Linked DNA regions of Stieleria varia. Each later gene encodes a partner of the first gene's protein in a complex. Links are inferred from orthologs where the notes say so. Each region holds a gene or a part of one and is shown in the gene's direction. Other genes may lie near its edges.

Region 1 (4,900 bases):
GATTCCCACCTGTGTTTGTCGCTGCATCAACTGAATGCTGGCCCCAACTGGAATTGCAGGAAGCAATTGAGTTGTTGTCTGACTTGGAGTTCACCGCGATCGAAATCGCGATTCATGAATCAGGAAAAATCAAACCCAGTGAACTGCTCCAGGATCCCGACCGCGCCATCCAGATGCTGAGGCACACGCATCGGCTGGACATCTCCGGCTACAGCGTCCAAATCGATCCCGGCCCCGACCATTACGACATGTTTTTGTCGATGTGCCGAATCGCCAAGGCCACCAAAGTCGTGACGCTGACGGTGCCATCGGCGGAACTGGGCACGCCGTTCAACGAGGAAGTCGAGCATTTGCAAAAGCTCGTCGAGCTGGGCGAGAGCGAAGGCGTCCGCGTATCGGTGAAGTGCCAACTGGGTTGCTTGAGCGAAGACCCCGATACCCTGATGGTGCTGTGCAACAACGTCGACGGCTTGGGCATCACGCTGGACCCAAGCGTCTACGTGGCCGGCCCGGCAAAGAACAAGAGTCTGGACAAGATCCTCAAGTTCGTCTGTAACGTGCACTTGCGCGACACGCGTCCCGATGCATTCCAAGTCAGCGTGGGACAGGGCGAAGTCGACTATGGAAAACTGGTCACGCAACTGGAGCGAGACAAGTACACCCGCGCGTTGACCGTTCACATGTCGCCGCTGGAAGACCTGGATCATCGCGTGGAGCTTCGCAAATTACGCCGCTTGCTCGAAACACTTGTGTGACCAATATCCCCCCGGACGAATGCAGCGACGGTCCGACGGACTTTCAATTTCACCCCCAGCGGCTCCAAGTGATCTTGGGCCAGCATGTTTCAAAATCCGCCCGATCACCAACTCGATCACCAACTCGATCACCGGCCCCAACTCCTGCTCGATCACCGCTGAGCCCTGGGCTGGCATACGGTAGGCATCGAGGCCCCGCTCGCATGCAATCGCGGATGGCCGCCGTGCTGGTGGCCCTGTATCAATCACGCCAACCAGATCACGCCGGTCGATGGGTAATCCCGCTGACGCTCAGGCCGCCGACGATGGTCCATCACGGAGGCCAAATCAGCTTGCCGGGCGGCCGGATCGAGCCGGGCGAAACTCCGCAGCAAGCAGCCGAGCGGGAGTATTTGGAGGAATTAGGGCTGCCGCCCCTGACGCAACAATGGCTGGGAACGCTGTCGACCCAGTACGTTTTTGGCAGTGACCACTTGGTTCAACCGCAAGTTGCGATCCTGAAAACGCCCGAATCGGATTGGAGGCCGAACCCGTTAGAGGTCGCCCAGGTCATGGAAGTGCCGTTGGCAGCTTTGGTCAACCGCGAAAACAGAAAAACCATTCGACGCAGACGCAGAGTCCGAGCCGTGTCGACGCAAAACGAACCCGTAAACACCGTTTTGGGATTTCATTTCTCGATCCCGGTCATTTCCGTCGGACCCCATCGGATTTGGGGTGCAACGGCGATGATCCTGGACGAATTGGCCCAATGTTTGCTTCAATGTCAAGCCGATTAGGTTTGCGTGGTTTCCGGTGCCAAATTGACATCAGGCACCGCACTCCTACAATTCACGAGAGATTACGGCAGACATCGACGTTTTAGTGAGCCGACAGCGCTAGCGGGCTGTTGATTTAGTGAGCCGCGACGCGTAAGCGGCCGGGCCTACCGCATTGCCCGGTGCCTTACGGCCCACGGCTCAACCTTGCGTTCCCAATTTCGATTAAATCAACAGGCCACTAGCCGCGGGCTTTATGGTGACGACCCAACCCCGTTCAATGCCCGTGGCTAGCGCCATCGGCTCACAGCAAATCCGTCACGCACCAAATCGACATCCTCGGCTGTAATTACCACATAATCTCCCGATATCGATTTTCAAACCAACTTGGCCACCGCAACTGAGCACCGGCCATTCCCACCTGTTCCCGAGCGAAGGAAGAACGCAATGGCCTCAGATGCCGTGAAAGAATTTACCGACGACAACTTTGACGCCGAAGTCCTGCAGTCAGACGGCGCGGTGCTGGTCGATTTCTGGGCACCCTGGTGCGGACCTTGCCGCCAGATCGCTCCCATGATCGATGAATTGGCTGGCGAGAATCCGTCTGCCAAGATCGGCAAGTTGAACATCGACGACAACCCTGGCGTGGCGCAACAGTTCGGCATCAGCAGCATCCCGACGCTGCTGTTGTTCAAGAACGGCGAAGTCACCGAGAGCTTCGTCGGCGTCCGCCCCAAGGCGGCCCTGCAAGAAGCCCTGGACTCGGCCGCCGTCTGATCAGCGACCCCGCTCAGCCAACCAACGAAAAACGCCGACCTCGCGTCGGCGTTTTTTATGCGCCACATGCTGTCGGCGAACGGGAAACGAGTCACTCCTGTGTGTCAGTTACAATGACTCTCCCCTAATCGCCCCACCTTGACCGGAGAAACTCATGAGTCAGCCGTTTCCACGTCGTGTCGCACTCAAAACCGATGAAGATGTCCGCGCTGACCGGACCACTTGGCGAAAAAGACAACCACGACATCGAACTGTACATCCAGAAAGACAGCGACTGGAAATCACTTGGCATCGCGACGTTGGACGGCGACGCATGGACGGCAACCTTTCGCATCCCCAACTGGGACGAAAAAACCGAAACGCCCTACATGCTGGTCTATCGAGAGACTCACCCCAGCGGCGTGGTCACCGAATCGATCTGGACGGGCAAGGTCAAAGCCAACCCAACGGGACGACCTCTGCGTCTGGGCGCGTTAACTTGCCAAAACGACTACGCGTTTCCGTACGAACCGGTTGCAAACAACTTGGTCAAACTTGATCCGGACATGTTGTACTTCTCCGGCGACCAACTCTACGAAGGACACGGCGGATACGGCATCATCCGTGAGCCGGCCGACCGCGCGATCTTGAACTACCTCCGCAAGTACTATCAGTTCGGCTGGGCGTTTCGCGAAGCGATGCAGGATCGACCGACTCTGTGCTTGCCCGACGACCACGATGTCTTTCAAGGAAACATTTGGGGCGAAGGCGGTAAGCCGATGGACATCAAGACCGGCGGTGCGTCGTCCAACGGCGGCTACATCGAGCCGGCTCGCATGGTCAACGCGGTCCACAAAACCAACTGCGCCCACCATCCCGACTTTGCCGATCCCAATCCCGTCCTCCAAGACATCAGCGTTTACTACGGAGACATGGTTTACGGCGACGTTAGCTTTGCCATCATCGCTGATCGACAGTTCAAGAGTGGTCCGCAGATGGTGGACACCGGCAGCGGACGTGCCGACCACCTCACCGATCGCGATATCGATCCGTATAAACTCGACAAGCCGGGTTTGATTCTGTTGGGCGAACGTCAAGAAGAATTCTTGCGTCAATGGGCGTCCGACTGGCGAGGCCACACGATGAAGGTCTTATTGAGTCAAACCGTTTTCGCCGGTGTGGCAACCCATCACGGTGGCTACAACGGATACCTTGTCGCCGACCTCGACTCGGGCGGCTGGCCGCAGACACCACGCAACCATGCGATCCGAATCGTGCGCCCCGCCATGCCCCTGCACATCAATGGCGATCAACACTTGACCTCACTGACTCAGTACGGCGTCGACAAACAACGCGATTCCAATTGGTCGTTTTGCACACCGGCGATCGCCGCCGGGTATCCTCGCTGGTGGCGACCAGACGAAGTCGGCATGCCGCACGAGCATCGCCCGAAACACGGACTGCCCCACACGGGTGAATACCTCGATGGGCTGGGCAACAAAGTTTACGTGTACGCGGTGGGCAACCCCGAAGTCGGCACCGCAAAGAATCGATACGACAAGGCCCACCAAAAGGGCAGCGGCTTTGGCTTGGTGACGATCGACACAGACGCCAAAACGTACACGCTGGACGCCTTTCGATTCTTGGTCGATCCCACCGACGGCAAGCCTGAGAACCAGTTTCCCGGCTGGCCCGTGACGATCCACCAAAAAGAAAACGCAGGCGAAAACGTGATCCGGTGACGAAAGTCCGCGCGTCCCCAAGCCGGTACACCAGCAGAACCATGTGTCGCCTGGATCGGGTTATACTGCTGTGCTTTCTCTCTCCACCCTTCCTGAAACCATCCCACCTCGATCCCCATTCATCATGAAAACACCAAGACTCCTTTCCATCACGCTCGCTCTCACACTGATGGCGTCGTTCGCCGCCGCCGAAGCACCCACGGGCTCCACCGAAATCTTCAACGGCACTGACCTGCAAGGCTGGACCGCACGTCCACACTTCAGCCCCGTCAAACTCGCGGAGATGCCGGAGGACGAACGCAACGCTCAAGTCGAAAAATGGATGGACGAAGCCAACCAGCATTGGACGGTCGAAAATGGAGAGCTCGTCAATGACGGAAAAGGTCCCTACCTGACAACAGCCAAGGACTACGGCGACTATGAATTGGTCCTGGAGTACAAAACCGTGGCCAAGGCGGACAGCGGCATCTACCTCAAAGCGACACCGCAAGTTCAGATTTGGGACTCGACTGACGAAGGCAAGTTCAACTTGGGCGCCGACAAAGGCAGCGGCGGACTTTGGAACAACAGCGCCGGCGCACCAGGCAAAGACCCCATCGTTCTGGCCGATAAACCATTTGGCGAGTGGAACAAGTTTCGCATCTTGCAAGTCGGTGCCAGAACCTCGGTTTGGCTCAATGACAAAATGGTCGTCGATCATGCGATCATGGAAAACTACTGGGACCGCGCGGCTCCCCTGTTCGCATCCGGCCCGATCGAGTTGCAAACCCACGGCGGAGAAATCCGCTGGCGCAACATTGCGATTCGCGAACTGACGCCCGAACAAGCCAACGAGGTGCTCAGCAGCCACAACAACTCTGGATTCAACAGCCTGTTCAACGGCAATGACTTG
Region 2 (5,322 bases), 2.0 Mb from region 1 along the record:
GAGCCTACAGAGAAACATCGCAGATTTCATCGCCGAGTCAAACCCATGTCCAGGGGGCAACAATTGCTGCAACGCCTTTTGCAGTAACGGTTTGCTGGCCAGGAGTCGACAGCAAACGCTGCCATTTCAATCCATTTATTACCTGGCGTTTACAAACGACAGTCTGTCGGCGAACGCTAAGCGGACACCAAACCACCCGGTTGAACAATGAAGGCGATCTGAGTCAGTCTTTTTGACACTTCTCGCTGATCGCCACCACTGGTTCCCAGGCTCCTGCCTGGGAACCCAATGATTAGCAGGCTCCTGCCTGCCGATCTGCTGACAATTTCCAGACTACTGCATCGTCCAGTCTTAGAACGTGGGTTCGTTAGATGAGCCGTTTTGGCGTTAGCCACGGTTTTCGTGACACAACCGTGGCTAACGCCAAAACGGCTAACCCCAAAATCAAGACCGGATGATGCACTACGCAGATTTTCGCGAGGCAGAGCCTCCATGGCAGTGCGTTCCCAGGCGTGAGCCTGAGAACGAGCGTTCTGCGGGGTGGCGATCAGCGAGAAATGTCGTCTTTTTCGCCTTTTTTCGACGGTACAGATGGCTTCGACGAGTCCTTGCCACCGTTGCTAGAAACGTGAGGCGTATGGACTGGCTTTGAATACGGTGAGATAACTTTGCCGTTGGGAGCCAACGCAAAAGTTTCTTTCAAACCGTGGACAGTTTCGATCGTAAACAGATTGGCGTGAATCATTTGGGCGACTCGCAGTGGGGTACCGTCCAGGACGGTGCCATGGGAAAGTTTGGTCGGTGAAAGCCACGTCCGCCTTGTCCACAAAATCAGCGTCTTGTGGCTACGGCAATATTCGCCCGTAGTTGTCGGGCTCCGGGCTCGAAAATCCCATCAAAACGTCATGTGTTGTAAACCCTCATCGATCAGGACATTTGTGCCGATCATGCATGCCCCAACTGGCGGGTCATGACGATCTTGTCCTTACAACATTATACGCATTCGATGTGAAACAAAGCACCGCAAAAAGCCGCTTAACGATGTTGTGATCCACTTTGGATACACAGTAAGGTCGGCAGCGCTCCGCTCGTTCTTGATCCTCCCCCATCATGAAAATCGATTTTGTTATCACGGAGCTCTTTGCCGGTGGCGCGGAGCGTTGTCTGGCCGAGTTGGCGAGCGGAATGCACGAGCAAGGTGACCAAGTCCGGGTGTTTTCTATCGGCTCGCTGCCGACGGGAAAGAAAGCGGGGTTGGTGGACAAGATTTTGGAAAGCGGGATCGAAATCACGTCGGCGGATGCGAACAACGTCTTGGCGTTTTGGAAAGCTCGTCGTCGTCTGATTGATTGGCTCAGCGTTTCGACACCGGATGTCTGCCAGTCGTTTCTCTTCCACGCAAACTGCTTGACCGCGATGGCATTGCGAGCGATCGGCAAAACCAAGAATGCCGGTTTACCCGACGATACCGAATCCGTAGTTCCCCTGTCGCCGATGCCCTGTTTCGTCGGTGGGCTTCGCGTAGCCGAGCGAAACCGCATGAGGTGCTTTCTGGAGCGGCGAGCCGTATCCAGGATGGATTCACTGGTTTGCGTCAGCGGAGCGGTTGCCCGTTTCGCTCAATCGCATCTTGGTTGCTCACTGGAGCGCACACGCGTGATCCCCAACGGCGTCGATGTTCCACGATTCAGTGTTGCAACGCCCGCCAGTTGGCCCTCCGTCATGTCCTGGGACGCGGACAGCGATGTCGTGCTTTTCGTCGGGCGATTTCATCCGCAAAAGGGGATTGAGTTGCTGCAGTCGCAAATCGATACCATCGCACCCATCGGCAGTCGGCGCAAGTTGCTGCTGATTGGCGATGGACCCTTGCGCAGCGGCCTGCAACGATGGGCGGACCTTGTTGGACCTGAAAGGTGCCAACTATTGCCTTGGCAAAGCGATATTGGAGCTTTCCTGCGAGCGGCTCGCTTGTTGGTCTTGCCCAGCCACTACGAAGGCATGCCGAACGTGATCTTGGAAGCCATGGCGGCTGGCCGCCCAGTCGTGTGCAGTCTGGTGGAGGGCAGTGACGAACTTTTGTCGCATGCGAAGGAGCACCAAAGTTTTCCTGCGGGCGACTCCAATGAGATGATGCGGCGGATCGATGCGCTGCTTGACAATCCGGAATTGGCTGAGCGCCTCGGCGAAGCAAACCAGGCTCGCGTGAGAGCGGATTTCTCCATCCCCTCGATGATCGAGTCTTACCGTTCGCACTACAAGAGCCTGATGCCCAGGTGTCAGCCTTTGCAAGGCTCCCTATAATCCTGGCTCAAACAGAATTTCGGGCCAGAACCCATTCCGATCCAGATTCGCACAACGCATTCGAAAATAAACGCAGTTCGACTATAGGAGTCACCCAGAGCGTGAGCAACGAAATCGAAAAGACGATCATCATTGGTAGCGGCCCCGCCGGCTGGTCAGCAGCCATTTACGCCGCTCGCGCCAATTTGAATCCGCTGCTCTATGAGGGCACCGTCAGACCGGAAATGGTTCCGTTGGGCCAGTTGGCATTTACCACCGAAGTCGAAAATTACGCAGGCTTTCCGGCAGGTAACGTTCGTGCGTTCATCGAGTCGGCGGTTGACAAGGATCGACACTGGAATCTGCCTCCCGCTCCGACCGGGCACGAAAAAGACGGCCAGCCGCATTATGCCGTTCAAGGCACCGAGTTGATGGAGTTGATGAAACAGCAGGCGCTCAACTTCGGCACCCGAGTCGTCGGTGACGACATCGTGAGTGTGGATTTCAGCGGCGACACCCGCAAACTGACCACAGGCAGCGGCGACACAGTCGAGGCACACACCGTGATCATCGCGACCGGCGCACGTGCAAACTACTTGGGACTGCCAAGCGAAGAAGAATACAAGAACAAAGGCGTTAGCGCCTGTGCGGTCTGCGATGGTGCGCTGCCGATCTATCGCAGCAAGCCGCTGGCCGTCGTCGGCGGCGGTGACTCTGCGGTGGAGGAAGCCGTCTATCTTGCGAATCTGAAGGACGCGGCAACGATCTACATGCTGATCCGCCGCGACGAAATGCGCGCTTCCAAAGTCATGCAGGATCGCGCGTTGAACCATTCCAAGATCGAAGTTCTCTGGAATACCGTGGTCGAGGAGGTCCAGGGAGACGGCAAATTGGTCAATAACCTGCGCGTGAAGAGCACGTTGGACGACAGCATTCGCGACTTGACGGTGGGCGGCATGTTCGTCGCCATTGGGCACACGCCCAACACTGCGTTCCTGGACGGTGCCGTCGAAATGAACTCGGAAGGCTACATTCAATGGAAAAAAGCGTTCCGGACAAACACCAGCGCCGCAGGCGTCTTCGCAGCCGGTGACGTGGCTGACGACTACTATCGACAAGCCATCACGTCAGCAGGAACAGGCTGCATGGCAGCACTGGACGCGGAACGTTACCTCGCTGAACTTGAGTGAGTGTAGGATCAATTTCTCGAAAGCTGCAACGCAGATTCAGAATGAGCACGAGGACTCGGGTATCAACACGTCTGCCGTGCTCACTCAATGGTGAGAAAGAAGGGCATGATGCCGAATCCAATGCCGAACAATACGCCCAGGATGTTCGCCGCGAGCACCTGCGGCGCCTTTAATGGACCGACTTGGTAGAACTTTCGTGATTCGTCCTGGTGGGCGTACGCCCAAAAACAAATGGATGCAATGAGATACATCATCATCTGAAAGAATCGTCCGAGCACGAAGCCTTCTGTCATGATCGACCATGTGATGTCCAAGACTCGATAGCTCGTCATGAACGCGTAACCGAAGATCAGGACCTGCCAGGTGAACCAGGACGGAACGAAGCAGGAAATGGCGACGCCAGTATGCAGAATGAACCAAAATACGACGGTAGCAACGATAAATGCAATCGTCGCGTCAGCCATGCCTCCGAGTAAGATGGCCGGATCAATTTGCAGCATGGCAGCAACGCCAACAACCAACGCGATGATGCCACCCATCAGCAAAGCGCCGAGGATATTGAGGACTCCGAGGAAGGTCAATGTTCCAGGGCGTTGTCCAGGCTTCAGGGCTTTCTTCGCATTGGTATCTTCGCCAGCGTATTGCTTCAGCATTGCACTGGGAGCGGCTGCCACAGCTTTTTGAGGGACTCCCGGTCGTGCCACGGCGGCGATTCCGCTCATATCGGTATCGGTCAACTCGGAAAACAAATCGTCGTCCAACCCAAAACCTCCACCGATGGGGGCGGTCGGCTGTTGCGGTCGAGCGACGCGGGCGGGTGCGGCTCCCATCGGTTGAGCGGCTGGTGCCGAAGCCGCTACCGCAGGTGACCCACCGGGAGCCCTTAGTTGCTTGCCACAAGGACACTGCACGACCCTTCCCGCCGCCGTGTCGGGGATGTTGAGAACCTTGGAACAGCCGGGGCACTTGATCTGCATGTGTGGTAAGTGTCGTCGATAACGAGAGTCGAATGGAAAGACCTGCATGGTACTAAATGTCTGGCCAAATCGGGCGAAGACAACATGATGATCTGTTTGTTTTTTCCTGCTGGCATACCGTTTTGGAGGGCTAGCTGGCAAATTCCTGACATCGTCGGGCAACCAACAACTAATTTGATCTGGTCCCCGCCCACCCGGCGTCGCCTACCCACAGGGCAGTCGGGGTCGATTAAGCTACTGCTTGCGTGACGCACGCTCGTCGTTCCAGCATGTTGCTCCCTCCCCATTTCTCCACACTCCCCCCGCCAATTGAAATGACAAAACCTACTCCGAAACAATCGCACAACCCTCGACGTCGACAGTTCCTCAAAGCATCCGCGGTAGCGGCTGCAGCCGGTTCGGTCTCCGGCGGATTCTGGACGGAGCTTGCCCCCGCGCAGTCGACGTCAGCCAACAGCCTGCTGAAAATCATTTGCGTCGGCACCGCTAACCGCGCGTCGGCGAACATCGATGGCGTCAAAGAAGAAAACATTGTCGCGTTGTGCGATGTGGACCAGTTGTATTTGGATCGCGCGAAAAGCAGTTTCCCAGACGCCCGAACGTACCGCGACTATCGCGAGATGATCGCCCAGGAATCTGACAAAGCCGATGCGATCGTGGTTGCGACGGCGGATCACAACCACGCTCCTGCGGCCATGCGAGGCATCAAGGCGGGATTGCACTGTTATTGTGAAAAACCACTGACGCATACGGTGACGGAAGCTCGAAAGATCGCCGAGGCCGCGAAGGAGATGGGCGTGGTCACGCAAATGGGCACACAGATCCACGCCGGAAATAACTATCGACGCGTGGTCGAAATCATCCAGTCGGGCGCG

What was found.
Region 2: the proteins of trxA (region 1) and Pla52nx_RS16755 are in contact, whole or in part, in a crystal structure (PDB 1F6M), measured with the Escherichia coli proteins. The link is inferred for Stieleria varia from one-to-one orthologs.

Annotation. Positions count from the first base shown.
Region 1 is NZ_CP151726.1:6,961,479-6,966,378, forward strand. Bases 665-3,622 are described here. They hold trxA (thioredoxin), read left to right. Parts: upstream 665-1,957; coding sequence 1,958-2,287; downstream 2,288-3,622. Other genes in these bases: Pla52nx_RS23365 (sugar phosphate isomerase/epimerase family protein), read left to right, coding at 665-755; Pla52nx_RS23370 (NUDIX hydrolase), read left to right, coding at 959-1,531; Pla52nx_RS23380 (alkaline phosphatase D family protein), read left to right, coding at 2,482-3,622. Outside these bases: more of Pla52nx_RS23365, read left to right, coding at 12-664; more of Pla52nx_RS23380, read left to right, coding at 3,623-4,008; Pla52nx_RS23385 (3-keto-disaccharide hydrolase), read left to right, coding at 4,133-4,900. UniProt on the Escherichia coli protein: Participates in various redox reactions through the reversible oxidation of its active center dithiol to a disulfide and catalyzes dithiol-disulfide exchange reactions.
Region 2 is NZ_CP151726.1:4,982,230-4,987,551, reverse strand. What follows is about bases 1,534-4,436. They hold Pla52nx_RS16755 (NAD(P)/FAD-dependent oxidoreductase), read left to right. Parts: upstream 1,534-2,402; coding sequence 2,403-3,470; downstream 3,471-4,436. Other genes in these bases: Pla52nx_RS16750 (hypothetical protein), read right to left, coding at 3,551-4,436; Pla52nx_RS16760 (glycosyltransferase), read left to right, coding at 1,534-2,301. In the rest of the region: more of Pla52nx_RS16760, read left to right, coding at 1,111-1,533; more of Pla52nx_RS16750, read right to left, coding at 4,437-4,495; Pla52nx_RS16745 (Gfo/Idh/MocA family protein), read left to right, coding at 4,762-5,322.